Regions from separate parts of the Brachybacterium netajii genome, predicted to be linked through region 2. Evidence: riboswitches for the same ligand, from Rfam matches in the RefSeq annotation. Region 2 holds a riboswitch; the other holds the start of a gene.

Region 1 (9,277 bases), on a different contig from region 2:
CGACGACGGACGCCACCCCGAAGGACAGGCAGGTGCGGCGCCACGCGAGCAGCGTCCGCTCGGGCTGGAGCCCGGGGTCGAAGACGGCCGGCTCGGCGCCCGCCTCCCCCGCGCGCGGATCCTCGTCGCTCACACCGAGACTCCGATGGTCACCAGCGCCGCGGCGAGCACGACGCCGATGACGATGATCGCGCCGACGGCGGGCCCGGGCAGCGGGGTGCCGCGGCGCAGCGAGCGCTCGGTGGCCATCCACCCGGTCCAGGCCTGCACGGCGCACAGGGTGCCGAGCACGAGGAACACGATCGCCGAGGCCATGCGCCAGCCCTCGGCGACGGGCAGGGCGAGCGCCTCGAGGGCGAAGGCGCCTGCGTACATCGCGAGCGCGGTGCGCAGCCAGGCGAGGAAGGTGCGCTCGTTGGCGAGGCTGAAGCGGGGGTCGGGCTCGTCGCCGTCGCGGTAGACGGAGGCGGGGAATCGGCGTCGCGGAGTCACCGAGCAATCATGACATCCCGCGCGCTCCTGCGCGCGGCACGGCGATACCGCGCAGAATCGAGCAGTCCGGTCGGGATTGCCGGGGCGATGGGAGTTCCCACCGCCCCGGCCGCCCGGTCCGACGGGCGGCCCGATGGTCCGGCCCGGCCCGACGGGCCGCCCGGGTCAGAACCCGATGCGGGCGCGCAGGCCGTCGTTCGCGCCGGAGATGCCGCGCACGGCCTTGACCGTCGCGATGGCGGCCTCGACGGCCTCGGCGCCCTTGTCCTCGACGGAGCCCTCGAGCCCCGCCCGGTCGAGCGCCTGCTGCTCGGTGTCGCAGGTGAGCAGGCCGAAGCCGACGGGCTTGCCGGTGCGCAGGGAGACGTCCAAGAGGCCCTGGGTCGCCGCCTGGCAGACGTAGTCGAAGTGCGGGGTTCCGCCGCGGATGACGCAGCCGAGCGCGACGACCGCGTCGGCCTTCTCCGCGGCGTGGAGGGCGCCGACGGGCAGCTCGAACGATCCGGGCACGCGCACGAGGTCGACGCGGGTGACGCCAGCGGCGTCGAGGGCGTGACGGGCGCCGGCGATCAGGCCGTCCATGACGACGTCGTGCCAGCTGGCGGCGACGACGGCGACGCGCAGATCGCTGCCGTCGGTCTTCAGGGTGGGGGCTCCGGCTCCGCTCATGACGGTGTCCTCTCGGTAGGGGGCGCCGCAGGCGCGGCAGGTGTGGAATCGTCGGCGGGGTCGCCGACGGAGTCGCTGGCAGGGTCCTCGGCAGGTTCGCCGACGGGGGCGGCGTCCTCGAGCGCGTCGGCGGGGATCAGATGCCCCATCGAGCGCGCCTTCGTGCGCAGGTAGTCGAGGTTCTCGGGGGTGCGACCGACGACGAGGCCGACGCGCTCGACGATCTCGATCCCGTGCGCGGCGAGCGCCTCGGCCTTGTCCGGATTGTTCGTCATCAGGGCGACGCGGTCCAGTCCGAGATCCTGGAGGATCGCGGCAGCGGCCCCGTACTCCCGCAGATCACCGGGCCACCCGAGGTCGAGGTTCGCCTCGAGGGTGTCGCGCCCGCGGTCCTGGAGGTCGTAGGCGGCGAGCTTCTCGAGCAGGCCGATCCCGCGCCCTTCGTGGCCGCGGAGGTAGACGACCGCTCCCCCGTCCCGGGCGACGCGCGCGAGCGCGGCGTCCAGCTGGGGCCCGCATTCGCAGCGCGCCGAGCCGAAGGCCTCGCCGGTCAGGCACTCGGAGTGGATCCGCACGAGCGCCGCATCGCCGGACCCGGCAGGCGCGGCGGACGCGGCGGGGCCGCCGTCGGCCGGGGTCGCGGCGGGGCCGTCGGCCGGGGCCGCGGCGGGCCGCGGGGCGACGAGCGCCACGTGGTCGGCGCCGGTGCGGCGGTCGCGATAGCCGTGGATGGTGAACTCGCCGTGCCGCGTGGGCATGCGCGCGCTCACCAGGTGCTCAACCCGGTCCGCGGCCGACGGGCGCGCGCCCGCCGACGTGCCGGTCCCCGCCGTCGTGCCGGTCCCGGCCGTCGGATCGGCTTCGGCCGACGACCGCTCGTCGGCCGGCGCCTGCGCGCCCCGCTCCCGCAGCCAGTCGCGCAGCTCGGCGATGGTGATCAGCACGAGGTCCTCGGCAGCGGCGAGCTCGAGCGCCTCGGGCAGGCGCATGACCTCGCCGTCGTCGCGGACGAGCTCGCCGATCATCCCCACGGGCGCGAGGCCCGCCGCCCGGCACAGGTCGACGGCGGCCTCGGTGTGCCCGGGGCGCTCGAGGACCCCGCCGGGGACGGCCCGCAGCGGGATCACGTGCCCGGGACGGATGAGGTCGCCGGCGTCGGAGGACGGGTCGGCGAGGACCCGCAGGGTGCGGGCGCGGTCGGTCGCCGAGATGCCGGTGGTGACGCCCTCGGCGGCGTCGACGCTGATCGTGTAGGCGGTGCGGAGGTCGTCCTGGGTGCGGGGCACCATGAGCGGCAGGTCGAGGTGGTCGGCGCGCTCGTCGGGCATGGGCGCGCACAGGTAGCCGGAGCTGCGGCGCACGGACCAGCCGACCCAGCGGGGGCTCGCGAGCTCGGCGGCGAGGATCGCGTCGACCTCGTCCTCGCGGTCGTGGTCGTCGGCGACGAGGACGGGCCGTCCCGCGCGCAGCGCCGCGAGCGCCGCTTCGATCCGCGTCGCGGCAGGGCCGTCGAGCGCGGGGCCGTCGGCCGCGGGACCGTCGAGGGCGGTCACCGCTCCTCCCCGTCGGCCGACGCGGCGTCCGATGCCGCTGTTGCCGGGAAGGCCTGCAGGCGGGCGACGTAGCGGGCGAGGACGTCGACCTCGAGGTTGACCTCGTCGCCGACGCCGAGGGCGCCGAGCGTCGTGGCCTCGAGGGTCGCGGGGATGAGGGAGAGGCCGAAGGCGTCGTCGGCGACCTCGGTGACGGTCAGCGACACCCCGGAGACGGTGATCGCGCCCTTCTCGGCGATCAGCGGCGCGAGGCGGCCGTCGTGCGCGATCACGAGGTCCTCCCAGCGGCCGGAGCCGGTGCGGGAGCGGAGGGTGCCGACGCCGTCGACGTGGCCCTGGACGATGTGGCCGCCGAGGCGGGCGTCGGCCCGCAGGGCGCGCTCGAGGTTGACGCGCGAGCCGGCCTCGCGGCGGCCGAGGGCGGTGCGGCGGAGGGTCTCGGGGACGGCGTCGACGGCGAAGGTGCCGTCGCCGGGCAGGTCGACGACGGTCAGGCAGACCCCGTCGACGGCGATGGAGTCGCCGAGGCGGGCGTCGGAGGCGGCGAGCGGCCCGCGCACGAGCAGGCGCGCCTCCCCCGTGGGCTGCGGCGTGATGGACTCGAGGGTTCCGATCTCCTCGACGATGCCGGTGAACATGGCGGTCTCCTTCCGGGAGGGGCGGGTGGTCAGCGGGGCTCGTCGGCCGCGGGCGCGACGGGCTCGGGCACGACGGGCTCGGGCGCGGCCGAGGCGGCGGCCGGTCGGCGGCGGGCGATGAGCAGGACGTCCTCGCCGAGCTGCTCGACGCGCTCGGTGCGGAAGCGGCGGGCGTCCTCGAGGGTGGTGATGCCGAGGTCGCCGACGGCGCCGCGCCCGGCCCCGAGCAGGACGGGGGCGATGTAGGCGTGGATCTCGTCGACGACGTCGGCGCGCAGGAAGGCGGAGGCGAGGACGGGCCCGCCCTCGAGCACCGCGTGGTGGATGCCGCGGGCGGCGAGCGCCGCCAGCACGTCCGTCGGATCAAGGCTCTCGACCTGCAGGAACCGTCCGTCGGTCCCGCGGATCGCCGCGTCCTCGGGGAGGAGCCGGCGCCCGACGGCGACCCGCAGCGGCTGCACGATCGGCTCGTCGGCCGACGAGTCGTCCGCCGGACCGGCCGACGGGTCCGCTGCCGGACCGGCCGACGGGTCGGCCGCGGGGCGGTCGGGGCGGGCGGTGAGCGCGGGGTCGTCGGCCTCGACGGTCCCGGTGCCGACGATGATCGCGCCGGTGCGGGCACGGACCTCGTGGGCGTGGGCACGGGCGGCGGGCCCGGTGATCCAGCGGCTGGTGCCGTCGGCGGCGGCGATGCGGCCGTCGAGGGTGCTCGCGGTCTTGAGGATCAGGTGGACGTTCTCGGCGGCGACCCGCCGGTACCAGGGGCCGATCAGCGCCATCGCCTCGGGCGCGAGCACGCCGCCGACGACGTCGACGCCGGCCGCGGCGAGGCGCGCGGCACCGCCGTGGGAGGCGCGGCCCGGGTCCGGCAGCGCGTAGACGACGCGCGCGACGCCGGCCTCGAGCAGCGCGAGGCTGCAGGGGCCGGTGCGGCCCGTGTGGTCGCAGGGCTCGAGGGAGACGACGGCGGTCGCGCCGCGCAGCAGGTCCGCGGCATCCGCGACGGCGGGTGCGGGGGCGGCATCCGTCTCAGCGGCGGCCTCGGCAGCTGCTTCGGCGGCGGCCTCGGCGACGCGGCGGTGGGCGTCGGCGATCGCCTCGACCTCGGCGTGCGGGGTGCCGGCCCCGCGATGATGGCCCTTGCCCAGGACGGTGCCGTCGGGCGCGAGGAGGACGCAGCCGACCTGCGGGTTCGCGTCGTCGACGGGGCCGAGGACGGCGAGGTCGAGGGCGCGGCGCATGGCGGCGAGCTCGACGGCGGAGACCGCGGCGGTGCCGTGGCCGGAGGGGGTGGCGGACGCGGACGTCCGGTGCGCTGGCACGAGGGTCCTCCCGGGATAGACCTGTCCCGGGGCGATGCGCGTAGCGCGGACGCCGACCGCGCCGCGGCATCAGGCGCGCACAGGCGTCGCCGACGCCGACGAGGTCGACGTCGCATCTCCTCCCATCCGGACTTTCACCGTCGGTCCTGGAGTTCCACCAGGTCAACCGGCTCTCGAAGGAGCCGGGTCGCGGACTGTCACCGCCGGCTCAGATTTTCACTGACCCCGGAGAATGCGATTCATTCGAGCGTGAGCGTAGCACCGGCCGCCGTGCGGCGGTCGAGCGGATGTCACCGGATCGACATCCGCGCCCCGTCGCGCTCGCGGCTCGAGCTCGCCGCGCGCCGGTCCCCCGCCGCTGCCGCGCGCGGCGCACGTTCACCGCGCGCCGCGCACGATCACCGCGCGCGGCGGATGAGGCGCAGCAGCACGTCGGTCTCGGCCTGGAGCGGCATCGTGATGGTGTCGCGGGCGATCCGCTCGGCCTCCGCCCCGTCCGCCCCACCGTCGTCCGCCCCGCTGTCCGTCCGACGGGCGGCGCGCTCCTCGGCGACCCAGGTGGGCACGGCGTAGCGGGCGGCGGCGCAGGCGGAGCCGATGAGCGCCGCGGCGAGCCGATGCTCGTCGCCGACCTCGACGCCGTGCTCCTCGAACTCGTCGAGGAGCGCGGTGAGGGCCTGCGTGGGCGGCAGCGCGTCGGAGAGCACGGGGTCGACGACGGGGCGGCCCCACAGCCCGGTCCAGCCGAGCATCGCCACGGCCCGGTGGCGTCCGTGCAGCTCGGCGCGGATCTCGGACCAGGCGAGCAGGCCCGCCCGGCGCCGCACCTCCTCCGCGCTCGGCCCCGCGCCCCCGCCGGGCCCGCCCCCGGACCCGCCGCTTCCGCCGTCGGCCCCGCCGGCCCAGCCGGTCAGGGCGTCCCAGCGGGCCTGGCGGGCGAGGTCCCGGCGTCGGCGCAGGACGATGACGGCCACGGCGAGCGCCGCCACCGCGAGCACGGCCAGGGCGATGAGGCCGAGGATCCCGCGGAGGGCGTCGGAGGCGGCCTCGCCGGCGTCGAGGCCGGTGGTGCCGCCCTGGTCGGAGGCGTCGGAGGCGGCCGTCTCCGTCGTGTCGGCGGCATCGGTCGGCTCGTCCGCCGCGGTGGTCTCCTCGGCGGGGGCCGTGGTCGCGACCGTGTCCTCGGAGGTGGCGGTGTCCTCGGTCCCGGTCTCGCGGTCGGGGGCGGAGACGCCGTTGCCGGCGGCGGCCGGGGTCGGCTCGAAGCGGACCCAGCCGTAGTCGGGGCCGAAGTAGACCTCGGGCCAGGCGTGGGCGTTCGAGGTCGAGACCACGTGCTCCCCGTCGGCGGTGGTGGTGCCGGGGGTGAAGCCGGTGACGACGCGCGTCGAGTAGCCCTGCGAGTTCATCATCAGCGCGAACGTCGAGGCGAACTGCTCGCAGTAGCCGATGCGGTCGGCGAGGAAGGACTCCAGCGGGTCCTGGCCGCGGGGCGTCGCGACCGTGAGGGAGTAGTCGAAGGAGGTGCGGAAGTAGTCCTGGAAGGCGATGGCCGTGTCGTAGGCGGTGGTGGCGCCGGTGCTCTCGACGAGCTGGTCGGCGAGCTCGCGGGCGGCGTCGGGGACCTCGGAGGCCTGCAGGTAGCCGATCTCGAGGGGGCTGCCGACGGTGCTCGCGGGGACGGCCCGCAGCTGCGCGGCGGTCGCCGGGCTCTCCTCGGCGGTGACGGTGTAGGCGAGCTTCTGGCCGGTGCTGCTGCTGGAGCCGGGGAAGCCGTCGCCGTTGGCGAGCGCCGGGTACTCGCTGAGGGCGACCTGTCCGGAGACATCGTCGATCGTGATCGCCTCGGAGACCGCGTCGAGGGTCGAGCTGACCGCGCGGACGTTCGCGGGGACGGGCAGGCGCAGACTGAGCACCTCGGTGAGGGTCATGTCGTAGTCGGTGAGCAGGCTGGTGTCGCCGCTGACGGCGAGGCCGTCCTCGCGGGCGTCGGAGAAGCTGACCTCGGGCAGCACGGTGACGTCGTTCTCGCCGGGCGCGGAGAAGGTCTCGCCGTCGAAGCGGGTCAGGACCAGCATCCGCAGGTACGAAGAAGAGGACGCCACGGAGGAGGACGAGGCGTCGGTCGTGTAGCGCAGCACCTCGACGGGGTCCTCCTGCAGGAGGCTGCGGCGGACCGAGGCGTCCTCGGCGATGCCGATGGAGCCGAGCTGCTGGCCCTCGTTGTTGCGCCAGGCGTTGACGACGTCGATGTCGAGGGCGACCTGCGTGGGGGCGACCTGCGGCAGCAGGGCGGCGACGGGCAGGGCGAGGCCCGCGACGAGCAGCACCGCGCTGACGGCGGCGCCGATGGTCACCAGCGGTCTCGGGAGCGGTCCGGCCTGCGGCCGCGTGTCGCCGACGACGTTCGCCGGGTCCGCGTGGACCGCGCGGATCGCCAGCACCATCATGCCGCCGAGGATCGGACCGACGGCGGTCCACCAGGCGCCGCCGTCGGGCGCCTGCAGGGACGGCAGCAGCACGAAGCCCATGAGCAGGAGGCCGACGGGCGTGTGCCAGCCCATCTCCACCAGCAGCAGGTCCAGGACGAGGGCGACGAGCGCCGCGATGAGCACGACGAGCACGCTGCCGCGGGCCCCGACCGTCAGCGGCGCGAGACCGGCGCCGATCTCCCCGACGGCGGCCGTGAGGATCCCGGCCTGTGCGCCGATCAGGCCGACGGGCTCGCCGAGGGACACGAGCCCGTGGCCGACCTCGGTCGCGATCACGACGATCACCACGACGAGCAGCTCGGCGACGGCGACCAGCACCGGCCGCAACCCCGCCAGGCGCAGCAGCGCGGCGAGTGCGAGGACCGGGACGGCGCCCGTCGCGACGAGCTCGAACCAGCTGGCCCCGGCGAGGATCAGCGACAGCGGGGTCGAGGCGAGCAGCAGCGCGACCAGCAGCACGAGGCCGCGGCGGGCGGCCTGCGCCCGCGGCAGCGCGGGGCGTCCGAGCAGCGGCACGACGGGACCCCGGCTCATCGCGCCGCCTGCTGACCGGCGGGCTGGCCGACGGACGGGCCGACGTGCGGACCGGCGGGCTGGCCGGCGTGCGGGCCGGTGGGCTGGCCGGCGAGCGCGAGGAGGTCCTCGAGCTCGTCGGCGGCGGTGCCCTGCACGAGCGTCCAGGCGCCGATGCGGCCGACGACGGGGGCCGGCCGCTCCCCCGCGCCCGCCGCCCCGGCGCCCGGTCCTGCGCCCGGCGCCGCGTCGGCGCGCAGGGCGATGGCGGTGCGGTGGAGGGCGCGGCCGGCGAAGCGGTCGAGCTCGATGCCGTGGAAGGGGTCGCCGTCGTCGATGCCGAGCGCGATCGCGAGGGCGGTGTCGCCGGAGGCGTGGTCGGGGCCGACGACGCGCTCGGGGATCTCGTCGTCGAAGTCGACCTCGGCGAGGGCGAGGAGGGAGCCGCGCAGGCCTGCGGCGTCGGCCTCGCGGCCCACCGGGGAGCGGCCGTCCTGGGAGCGGCGGCGCGGGGCGCGGGTGATCTCGTCGCCGGAGGCGTCGAGCACGCGCACGGTCCAGCCGTGGGTGCCGAGGCTCTCGAGCACGGAGGCCGCATGCGCGACCAGGCGGTCCTCGAGGGCGCGGCGCTCCTCGCGGGCCCGGCGCTCCTCGCGCTCGGCGGCGCGCCGCCGGGGCGGGGCGGGGGCGCCGCCGCCGCGGCCGGTGTCCAGGACGATCACGGCACTCTGGCCGGCGACGGGCTCGTCCTCGCGGGTCATGAGGCGGCCGGTGCGGGCGCTCGCCCGCCAGTGGACGCGACGGATCTCGTCGCCCGCGACGTACGGGCGCGCGATCGGGCCGATCTCCCCGAGGCCGCCGGCGAGCGCCCCGGCGCCCTCGCGCCGGGAGATCCCGGCGGCGCGGACCGCGGGGGCGGCCAGCGGGGTCACGGGCGGGAGACCGGTGACGCGGAGGCCGTCGTCGGCGGTCCATCGCAGGTGGAACATGCCCAGCACGTCCTGCACGACCAGCGAGTAGGGGCCGAGGGGGTGGGCTCCGCGGCGCTGGATGCGCAGCACGTGCGGCATGCTCGCGCGCAGCGGCAGGTCGCCGGTGCCGCCGAGGTCCGCGGGCAGGTGCTCGCGCAGGACGCCGCGGCCCAGCGGGATCCGCGCGAAGACGCTGCGGGGCCCGAGCGCGGCGTGCACGCGGGCGGTGCCGCCGACGGGCACCGCGTCGTCCTCGAGGCGCCTGGTCCCCTGCAGGCCGATCGCGGCGAGCAGGATGCAGGCGGCGCCGACGGCGAGCGCGATCAGCAGCGCGGCGGCGAGCACGCGCGGCGGGACGAGCGCGGTGGAGTCCGCGAGCACCCACAGCAGCACGGCGAGCACGGCGGCGAGGCCTCCGCGGAGGGTGGGGCGCAGCACCCGGCGCCGCCGCGGCGCCGGGAGGCCCGGGGACCTGGTCATGACAGGCCCGTGGAGTCCAGCACCTGCTCGATGATCTCGCCGGAGCCGGCGCCGCGGGACAGCGACTGCGGCGTCAGGTGCAGGCGGTGCCGCCACACGGGCATGCTCACGGCGCGGATGTCGTCGGGGGTCACGTGGGGTCTGCCC
Region 2 (9,277 bases):
GCTCTCCCCCGCCGACCCTCTCAACAGCGCTTTTCATGCGTCTGTCGCCGAACAGGTTCGTGAAGAGATCGTCGAGCTCGGTCGTGCGCGCGGCATCCTGCACGCGGTCGAGGAGATCGATGCCGACGGGCTCCTCGCGGCGCTCGCCGCGCTCCCGGTGCGGCTGTCGAGCATGGGACGGGGCCTGGAGGAGGATGCGGCGCCCTTCCTCTACCCGGCGCTCGCCGGGCGCGCCGCGGGACGGCTGCTCGACGCCGGCTGAGGAGCCGTCCCGCGGTCCGGGTCAGCCGCTGCCCGGGAAGTCCTCCGGGGACGCCTCCCCGCGCTGGCGGATGAGCCGGCGGAGACGGTGCGCGGCGGCCACGGCGCGTCGGCCGTCGGCGGTCGATATCGCCATCGTCGCGAGCGTCGTGCCGTCGGCGAGGTCCAGGTGCGCCCAGGGGTCGCCCATCGGATAGCCGACGTCGACGATCTCCGCCCATTCGAGGGTGCGGGAGGACAGATGGTTGCGGACCTCGAGGGTGTGCTCGCGCGCGACGAGGCGAACGCGCGCCTCGAGATGGCAGATCAGCAGTCCCAGCACGCCCAGCAGGATCAGGGCGGTGCGGCCGCCGAGGGAGAAGCCGGGGATCTTCAGCGCCCACCAGGAGGTGCCGCCGAGCATGATGAGCCCGGTCGGGTAGCCGACGAGGCGCACCATGAGCGGGCGCAGCACGATCGTGTCCCCCGGGCGATCCGGCTCGGACCCGGACGGACCGTCCCCTCCCGGTCCGGAGCCCGTCGGACCTCCTCCCGCCGGACCCGAGTCCGTCGGCCCCGAGGGGGACGACGGACCGTCGGGGCCGTGCGGGCGGGACATCGGTCGCCGCGGCAGGTCAGATGCGGCAGGCCTGGATCGCGGTGACGAGGATGGCGCGGGCGCCCACCTCGTACAGGTCGTCCATCATGCGGTGGGACTGACGGCGCTCGACCATCACGCGCACGGCCGACCATTCGCCGTCCCGCAGGGGCGAGACCGTCGGCGACTGGAAGCCGGGCGAGATCGCCACGGCGCGCTCGAGGAGGTCGGAGGGGATGTCGTAGTCGAGCATCACGTACTCGCGGGCGACGAGCACGCCGCGCAGACGGCGCTCGAGCACCTCGAGGGAGTGCTGGGCGTCGGCGTCGAGGGTCATGCCGGGGCGCGAGAACAGCACGGCCTCCGAGGTCATGATCGGATCGCCGAAGGGCTCCAGGCCGGCCTGGCGGAGCGTCGTGCCGGTCTCGACGACGTCGGCGATCACGTCCGCGACGCCGAGCCGGATGGAGGACTCCACCGCGCCGTCGAGGTGCACGACCTCCGCGGTGATCCCGTGCTCTCCCAGGTGGTCCTGGACGAGGTTCTCGTAGCTGGTGGCGATGCGGACGCCGGCGAGCTCGCCCACGCTCGCATGCTGGCCCACGGGCGCGGCGAAGCGGAAGGTGGAGCGGGCGAAGCCGAGCGACAGGATCTCCTCGGCCGGGGTGCGGGAGTCGATCAGCATGTCCTGGCCGGTGATGCCGACGTCGACGGTCCCGGAGCCCACGTACACGGCGATATCGCGGGGGCGCAGGTAGAAGAACTCGACGTCGTTCTCATGGTCGACGACGACGAGCTCCTTGGCCATGCCGCGACGACGGTAGCCCGCCTCCTGCAGCAGGTCGGCGGCGGGCTCGGACAGGGCGCCCTTGTTGGGGACTGCGATGCGCAGCACGGTTCCTCCTTCGCCGCGCGGCGGCGCGCGCGAGCGGATGGTTCAGGCCGGACGAGCGTCCGGGGACGGCGGGGCGGACCGCCTCGGAGCGGTCCCGGAGCAGGCGGACCGGCTCAGAGCTTGCGGTAGACGTCCTCGAGGGTGAGGCCCTTGGCGACCATCATGACCTGCACGTGGTAGAGCAGCTGGCTGATCTCCAGGGCCGCGTCGTCGAGGGTCTCGTGCTCGCAGGCCATCCAGACCTCGGCGGCCTCCTCGACGATCTTCTTGCCGATCTGATGGACGCCGCCGTCCAGCTCCCGCACGGTGCCCGATCCCTCGGGACGGGTGCGTGCCTTCTCGGTCAGCTCGGCGAACAGCGCTTCGAAATCCTTCACGCGCCCAGGGTACTGGTCCGCGCACGCCGACGGCGCCGCCGCCCGTCGGACGGACGTCGGACGGACGTCGGACGAGCGGCGGACGAGCGGCGGACGGTGCCGTCAGCGGCGGCGGACCGTCGGATCCAGATGCGCGGTCTCGACCTCGACGCTCCGCGCCCGGTCCTCGCTGCGGCGCACCCGCCACCACACGAAGAAGCCGGTGAGGGTGAAGCATCCGTAGAAGATGTACATGAAGGCGCTCGCGTAATAGCCGGCGCTGACCAGCAGCGGCACGCCGACGATGTCGACGGCCACCCAGATCAGCCAGAACTCCACCCAGCCCTTGGCCATGCCGAAGGTCGCCAGCAGCGAGCCCATGAAGATCCAGGCGTCCGCCCAGACGGGCTCGTACGAGCCCAGCGCCCGGAAGAGCGGGGTGAGCAGGGCGGTGCCGCCCACGAGCACCACCACCAGCAGGGCGCGGGTCCCCCAGGAGGCCCATCGCGGCTCGACGGCGGTGCCGCCGGAGTCCTTCGCCTGCTTCCAGCGGATCCAGCCGTAGACGGCGGTGGCGATGAACATCACCTGACGGCCGGCCTGGCCGTAGAGGTCGATGCTGGCGGGGCTGCCGAAGACGGTCCCCAGGAACACGGTCAGCAGCAGCACGTTGCCGACGATGCCGATGGGCCAGGCCCAGACCTTGCGGCGCATGCCGCCCAGCGCGCTGAGCAGTCCGAAGACGTTGCCGAGCACTTCGCGCCAGAGGATGAACTGTCCGCCCGCGAACTCGATCTTCGCGTCGAAGAGCCACTGCAGGAGATCCATGAGGGTCCTTTCTCCCGTCGGATGCAGTGGCTCCGGGGGAAAAGGGATCCGGCACGCCGACGGCGGCGCGCTCGGGCGCGCTCGACGGCATGCAGGACGTGCGCCTCTCATCCAGGCTTTCACTGTCGGTGCCGGAGTTCCACCGGCTCCACCGCTGGCGCGGGTCGCGGACTATCACCGCCGGCTCGGATTTACACCGACCCCGGAGCACGTCACAGGATGTGACCGACCCACGATATACCTGGTCGCAGCCCCGCCGCCGTGATGGAGACGACAGCCGGCGGCGTCAGTGCGCGCCGTGCGCGGAGGCCAGCTCCCGCAGCGCGGCGATCTCCTCGGCGGCGTCCTGCGCCCGGTAGATCGCGGACCCGGCGACGAACACGTTGGCGCCCGCCTCGGCGCAGCGCTCGATGGTCTCCCGGCTCACGCCGCCGTCGACCTGGACCGAGACCTCGAGGTTCGCCTCCGAGATCGCCCGTCGGGCCCGACGGATCTTCGGGAGCATCGTCTCGAGGAAGCTCTGGCCGCCGAAGCCGGGCTCGACGGTCATGATCAGCAGCATGTCGAACTCGCCGATGACGTCGAGCAGCGGCTCCACCGGGGAGGCGGGCCGCAGCGCGACGCCGACCGCCGCGTTCTTGCGCCGCAGCTCCCGTGCGAGCCGGATGGGCGCGGCCGCGGCCTCGAGGTGGAAGGTCACCGAGGAGGCGCCGGCCTCCGCGAAGGCCGGGGCCTCGCGGTCGGCGTCCGCGATCATCAGGTGCGCGTCCACGGGGATGGGGCTGCGCTCGACGATCTGCTCGACCATCGAGGTGCCGAAGGTGAGGTTCGGGACGAAGCGGTTGTCCATCACGTCGACGTGGACGCTGTCGGCGGCGGCGATCCGGTCGAGCTCCTCGCCGATCCGCATGAAGTCGGCGTTGAGGATGCTGGGGTGGATGTAGTGGCCGTCGGTGGCGTAGGCGGGGCTCATCGGGATCGGGGGTCCTTCCGTCGGGGCGCGGGGCGGGGTCAGGAGGCCGCGGGCAGGCGGCGCAGCAGGGCGATGAACATGGCGTCGGTGCCGTGGACGTGGGGCCACAGCTGGACGGAGGGGCCCTCCCCCAGCTCGGCGTCCTCGCGGGCGCCGGGGAGGATCCCCTCGAGGACGGCGGGGCGCGCGTCGAGCTGCTCGACGTCGTCCCGTCGGCGCAGCACGTCGGCGACCACGAGCCGGGTCTCCGCCGCATGCGGGGAGCAGGTGACGTAGGCGACGACGCCGCCGGGCGCGGTCGCGTCGAGCGCGGAGCGCAGCAGATCCCGCTGGATGACGCCGAGATGGCCGATGTCGCCGGGCGTGCGGCGCCAGCGCGACTCGGGCCGACGGCGGAGCGCGCCGAGGCCCGAGCAGGGCACGTCCGCGAGGACGCGCGAGAAGCGGCCCGGGAGCTCGGCGCCGATGCAGGTGCCGTCGGCCGTGCGGGTCTCGATCTCGCAGCCCGCCTCGCGGAGGGTCTCCACGGCCCGGTCGACGAGCTCGGTGCGATGCTCCTGCAGCTCGACGGCCAGGAGGTCGGCGTCGTGCTCGATCGTCAGGCCGCCGAGCAGGGCGGTCTTGCCGCCCGGGCCCGCGCACAGGTCGAGCCAGTGGGCGTCGTCCGCGAGGACCGCGTCGTCGGCGCCGGCGGCGAGGGCCAGGGCCATCAGCTGGCTGCCCTCGTCCTGCACGGCCGCGCGTCCCTCCCGCACGGCGTCGAGGCCGCCGGGATCGCCCGAGGGCCAGGAGGCGGCGAAGATGCTCAGCCGCCCCTGCGAGGCCCCGGAGTCGATGAGCTCGTCGAGGTCGGTGAGCCCGGGACGCATGACGAGGGACACCGCGGGGGCGGCGTTCTGCGCGGCCAGTAGCTCGTCGATCTCCCCCGGGTCGCGGCCGTGCGCCGCGAGCGCCTCGGTGAGCGCCCGCACCACCCAGCGCGGATGCGAGTGGACGACGGCGAGGTGCCCGGTGGGGTCGGTCTCGCGGTCCGGGGCGACCTCGGGGATCCACTCCTCGAGGGTCCTCTCCCCCACCCGGCGCAGGATCGCGTTGGCGAAGCCGGCGGCGCCCGCCCCGACCTCCTGACGGGCCAGGGCCACGGTCTCGGAGGTGGCCGCATGCGGCGCGACGGCCATGTCCAGCAGCTGGTAGGCGCCCAGGCGGAGCACGTCCAGCAGGGCGGGGTCGATGTCCTCGAGCGGACGGTCGGTGCAGGCGGCGATGATCGCGTCGAGGCGGCCCTGGGCGCGCAGGGCGCCGTAGAACAGCTCCGTGGTGAACGCGGCGTCGCGACCGGAGACGCGATGGCGGCGCAGCAGGCGCGGGAGGACGAGGTTCGCGTAGGCATCGTCCTCGCGGACGGCGCGGAAGCCCTCATAGGCGACCTGGCGGGCCGGCGTGGTGCGGCTCCTGCGCTCGGAGGGGCGCTGCTCGGACCAGCCGCGGCGCGGCCCGCCCTCGCCGCGCGAGCCCGACCGTTCGCGGCCACGGGCGTCGCGGCGGCGTCCGCCGTCGCGGTCTGATCGCCCGCCCTGACGGCGGTGGTCCTGGCGGTCGTCGTCGCGGGTCATGCGCGCTCCTCGGAGGTGGTGCTGTCGGTGTCGTCGGGGGCGCCGAAGGCGGGGGCGTCGCCCAGGGCGGCGCCGCGGGCCCAGTCGGCGGCGCGCATGGCGCGCTTCCCCGCGGGGGCGACGGTCCCGAGCGCGAGCGGCGTCGTGCCCGTGCCGACGAGCAGGTGCCGCTTCGTCGCGCGCAGCGTCCCGGGGGCGAGGCGCGGGGCATCCGCCGGGAGCTCCTCGAGGCCGAGGACCTTGAACCGGTCGCCGTCGAGCAGCGTCCAGGCGCCCGGGTCGGGGCTCATGCCGCGGATATGGGCGCTGACGCGGTCGGCGGGAAGGGACCAGTCGATGCGGGCCTCGGCGGGTGTGAGCTTCGCGGCATGGGTGGCCAGCGCATGGTCCTGCGGCGCGGCGACGGCGGTGCCGGCGGCGATCGCATCGAGGGTCTCGACGAGCAGCTCGGCGCCCTGCACGGCCATCGCCTCGAGGAGCTCCCCGGAGGTCGTGAGGGGGCCGATCGGCGACGGGGCGCTCGCCAGGACGTCCCCGGTGTCGAGGCCCTCCTCGATGCGGAACACGCTGATGCCGCTGGCGGAGGCGCCCGACAGCACGGCCCGCTGCGCGGGCGCGGCCCCACGCCACTGCGGCAGCAGGGAGAAGTGCAGGTTGATCCAGCCGTGGGCGGGGATGTCGAGCGCGGGAGCAGGGATCAGCTGGCCGTAGGCGACGACGGGCGCGACATCGGGCGCGAGGTCGCGCAGACGCTGCTGGACCTCGGGATCGCGCAGGCTGCGCGGGGTGATCACCTCGATGCCCTCCGCGTCGGCGAGGGCGCGCACGGGGCTGGGGCGGAGCTTCCGGCCGCGACCGGAGGGGGCATCGGCGCGCGTGAGGACTGCGACCACCTCGTGGTCGGAGTCGAGCAGCGCGCGCAGGGACGGGAGGGCGGCCTCGGGGGTGCCGGCGAAGAGCAGACGCATGATGCCCCCAGTCTAGGTGCCCGTCGGGGCGGCCCCGAGGTCAGAAGACGTCGGGCGGGTCCAGGCGCACGCGCAGGGACCCGCGCTCCTTGCGGGCCGACCGGCCGGCGACGCCCGCTCGCAGCGCATCCGCGAGCTCCCGGGAGCGGCGCGGCTCGATGCGCAGCACCGCCCGGGCGCGGCCGCGGTCCTCCCCCGCCTCGAGGTCGACGGGCCCGAACACGGAGACGCCGTCGGGCAGGTCGACGGTCTCGAGGAAGGTGCGGCAGGCCTCGCGGTCCCCGACGACCTCGGCGACCCGCGAGAACGGCGGCAGATCCAGCTCACGGCGATCCTCGAGCACACGGTCCAGGAAGAGCCCGGAGCGGTGCGCGACGAGATCGCGGATCGCCGGGAGGGTCTCCGTGCCCACCACGAGCACCTCCCCGCCCTCGGCCGCGGGGCGCACCAGGGCGATGGCCGCGCGCCAGCGGCGGACCGCCTCGACATCGGCGTCATAGGCCGCGCGGCCCAGCATCGCATCGGCGTCGAGGAGGACGGCGGCGGCGTAGCGGCCTCGCGGGCACGGCTCCGCGCCCGGCGTCGACACCACGATCGCCCCGTCCTCCACGGCGACGTCCTCGAGAGGGCCGTGGGCTCCGCCGGCGATCTGCAGGTGCGCGTCGGGGAAGGTGCGCCCGAGCTCCTCGGCGGTGCGGGCGGAGCCGACGACCATGGCCCGCACCCCGGTGCGATCGCATTCGGGGCAGCGGTAGCCGTCCTCGCGGCGGCCGCAGACCCCGCACTGCAGGGGCCCCGACCGGCCCCGCACCGTGAGCGGCGCCGAGCATTCGGGGCAGCGGGCGCGCGTGCCGCAGAACGTGCAGGCGACCGCCGGCGCATACCCCGATCGCGGGACCTGGACGAGCACCGGGCCCCGGGTCATCCCCTGGCGGATCACGCGCAGCGCCTCGCCGGGGATGCGGGTGCGTCCGCCGGGGCCCTCGCGGTCGCGCAGGTAGCGGTCCATGGCGATGATGCGCGGTCGCACGAGCGGCATCGGCGCCGGCACGGGGCTCAGGTCCACGAGGTGGCCGGCGTCGACCAGGGTCCGCACCGCGACGGACTCGGTGGAGGAGACCAGCAGCAGCGCGGCCCGCTCCTCCCGGGAGCGGCACTGCAGGACGGTGCGCGTGTGCGGGTACGGGGAGCGGGGCTCGACGAGCAGGTCGTCGGACTCGTCGAGGCAGATGATCAGCCCCAGGTCCCGCACCGGGGCGAAGGCGGCCGAGCGGCTGCCCAGCACGATCCGCGAGGCGCCCCGCAGGATGCGCCGGTACGTCCGATAGCGCTTCTCCGGGCCCTCGGTGCCGGAGAGGACCTCGTGGGCGAGGTCGCGCTCGTCGAGGGCGCGCGAGAGCCGTGCGATGTCGCGCTGGTCGGGAGCGACGACGAGGACGCCGACGGACGGGTCCGCATCGGCGATCGCGTCGGCGACGACGACGGTCCACGGATCGGCCGCGTCCAGGACGATCGATGCTCGCGGGACAGGTCCCTCGGCGCTCCCCGCCCGGGCGACGAGCGCGGACAGACCCGTGTAGCGGTCCCCCGGCCGGGGCGCGGCCGGGGCCTCCGCCCCGCTGTCCTCTGCTGTGACGTCCTCTGCTGTGACGTCCTCTGCTGTGACGTCCTCGGCCGTGCTGCCCTCGTCCGCGCTCGCTGCGGCCTCCGCCCGGGCGGCCTCGGCGGCGGCCTCGGCCTCGGCGGCGGCGCGGTCGGCCTTCTCGGCGCGGGCGTGGCGCGGCGGGAGCGCGAGGCGCAGCACGTCGCCGACGGTGCCGGCGCAGCGCTCGGCGATCTCCTCGCAGGCGCGCAGCAGCCGCGGCGGCATGACGACGTCGTCGGACACGAGCCGGGTGAGCGCCGCGAGCGGCCGATCGGTCGAGGGCTCCGCCCGGCGCTCGAGGACGATCCCCTCGGTGTCGCGGCCGGAGAAGCGCACCCGCACGCGCATGCCCGGGCCGGCCTCCGCGGTCGCCGGGGTGACCGCGTACTCGAAGGGGCGGTCGAGGTGCGGGAGCACGCCGATCAGGCGCACGCTCGCCACCGGCAGCTCGTCGACGACGTCGAAGCCGGCGGTCGTGCGCAGGCCGGAGCCCCGGGTCGTGCCGGAGCGGCTCGGCCCGGGGCCGTCGGGGACGACGACGGCGGGGGCGGGAGCCTCGAAGAGGCCCTCCTGCTCCCCCGCCGCGCCGGTGGTCGGGGTGATCAGCGCTTGTGCACCGCCACCAGGTCGCACACGAAGATCAGCGACTCGCCGGGGGCGATGACGGGCGGGGCGCCGTGCTCGCCGTAGGCCAGGTGCGAGGGGATGTCCAGCCGGCGGCGGCCGCCGACCTTCATGCCCTGGACGCCCTGGTCCCAGCCGCTGATGACCTGGCCGACGCCGAGCTGGAAGCGCAGCGGCTGGCCGCGGTCCCAGGAGGCGTCGAACTGCTCGCCGCTGGCGTGGGAGACGCCGACGTAGTGCACGTCGACGACGTCGCCGCGACCGGCCTCGTCGCCTTCGCCGACGATCTCGTCGGTGATGATCAGCTCGGTGGGCGCCTCGCCCTCGGGGAAGTCGATCTCGGGCTTGCTGCGGGTCATGGGTCCTCCTGGGGTCGGGACGGGTACGGACGGTTCAGCGGATCAGCGGATCAGCGGGGGCGGCACCGGAGGCGCCGGCCCCGTGTCACGCGCTGTAGGGGCGAGCGGCGTCGAGGACGTCGATCACGAAGATGAGGGTCTGGTCGGCGAGGGCGCTGGTGCTGCCCTCCTCCGTGGT

The links. Region 2 has a riboswitch for FMN ahead of pnuC (nicotinamide riboside transporter PnuC). Riboswitches for the same ligand answer to the same signal wherever they lie in the genome.
Region 1: it holds a riboswitch for FMN, as region 2 does, so the genes downstream of both, ribD (bifunctional diaminohydroxyphosphoribosylaminopyrimidine deaminase/5-amino-6-(5-phosphoribosylamino)uracil reductase RibD) here and pnuC (nicotinamide riboside transporter PnuC) in region 2, are expected to answer to the same signal.

Annotation. Positions count from the first base shown of each region.
Region 1 covers NZ_JBSYXB010000004.1:64,554-73,830, reverse strand. The annotation lists gene ACXET9_RS09520 (DUF202 domain-containing protein) at 1-133, opposite strand, end outside; gene ACXET9_RS09515 (YidH family protein) at 130-492, opposite strand; gene ribH (6,7-dimethyl-8-ribityllumazine synthase) at 658-1,161, opposite strand; gene ribB (3,4-dihydroxy-2-butanone-4-phosphate synthase) at 1,158-2,714, opposite strand; gene ACXET9_RS09500 (riboflavin synthase) at 2,711-3,352, opposite strand; gene ribD (bifunctional diaminohydroxyphosphoribosylaminopyrimidine deaminase/5-amino-6-(5-phosphoribosylamino)uracil reductase RibD) at 3,382-4,593, opposite strand; FMN riboswitch at 4,785-4,912, opposite strand; gene ACXET9_RS09490 (DUF3488 and transglutaminase-like domain-containing protein) at 5,073-7,700, opposite strand; gene ACXET9_RS09485 (DUF58 domain-containing protein) at 7,697-9,130, opposite strand; gene ACXET9_RS09480 (AAA family ATPase) at 9,127-9,277, opposite strand, start outside.
Region 2 covers NZ_JBSYXB010000002.1:296,126-305,402, forward strand. The annotation lists gene ACXET9_RS05060 (DUF3866 family protein) at 1-262, shown strand, start outside; gene ACXET9_RS05065 (PH domain-containing protein) at 284-715, opposite strand; gene hisG (ATP phosphoribosyltransferase) at 876-1,733, opposite strand; gene ACXET9_RS05075 (phosphoribosyl-ATP diphosphatase) at 1,847-2,110, opposite strand; gene pnuC (nicotinamide riboside transporter PnuC) at 2,213-2,917, opposite strand; FMN riboswitch at 3,013-3,131, opposite strand; gene rpe (ribulose-phosphate 3-epimerase) at 3,204-3,890, opposite strand; gene ACXET9_RS05090 (RsmB/NOP family class I SAM-dependent RNA methyltransferase) at 3,929-5,503, opposite strand; gene fmt (methionyl-tRNA formyltransferase) at 5,500-6,471, opposite strand; gene ACXET9_RS05100 (primosomal protein N' family DNA-binding protein) at 6,512-8,599, opposite strand; gene ACXET9_RS05105 (FKBP-type peptidyl-prolyl cis-trans isomerase) at 8,719-9,099, opposite strand; gene ACXET9_RS05110 (FKBP-type peptidyl-prolyl cis-trans isomerase) at 9,185-9,277, opposite strand, start outside.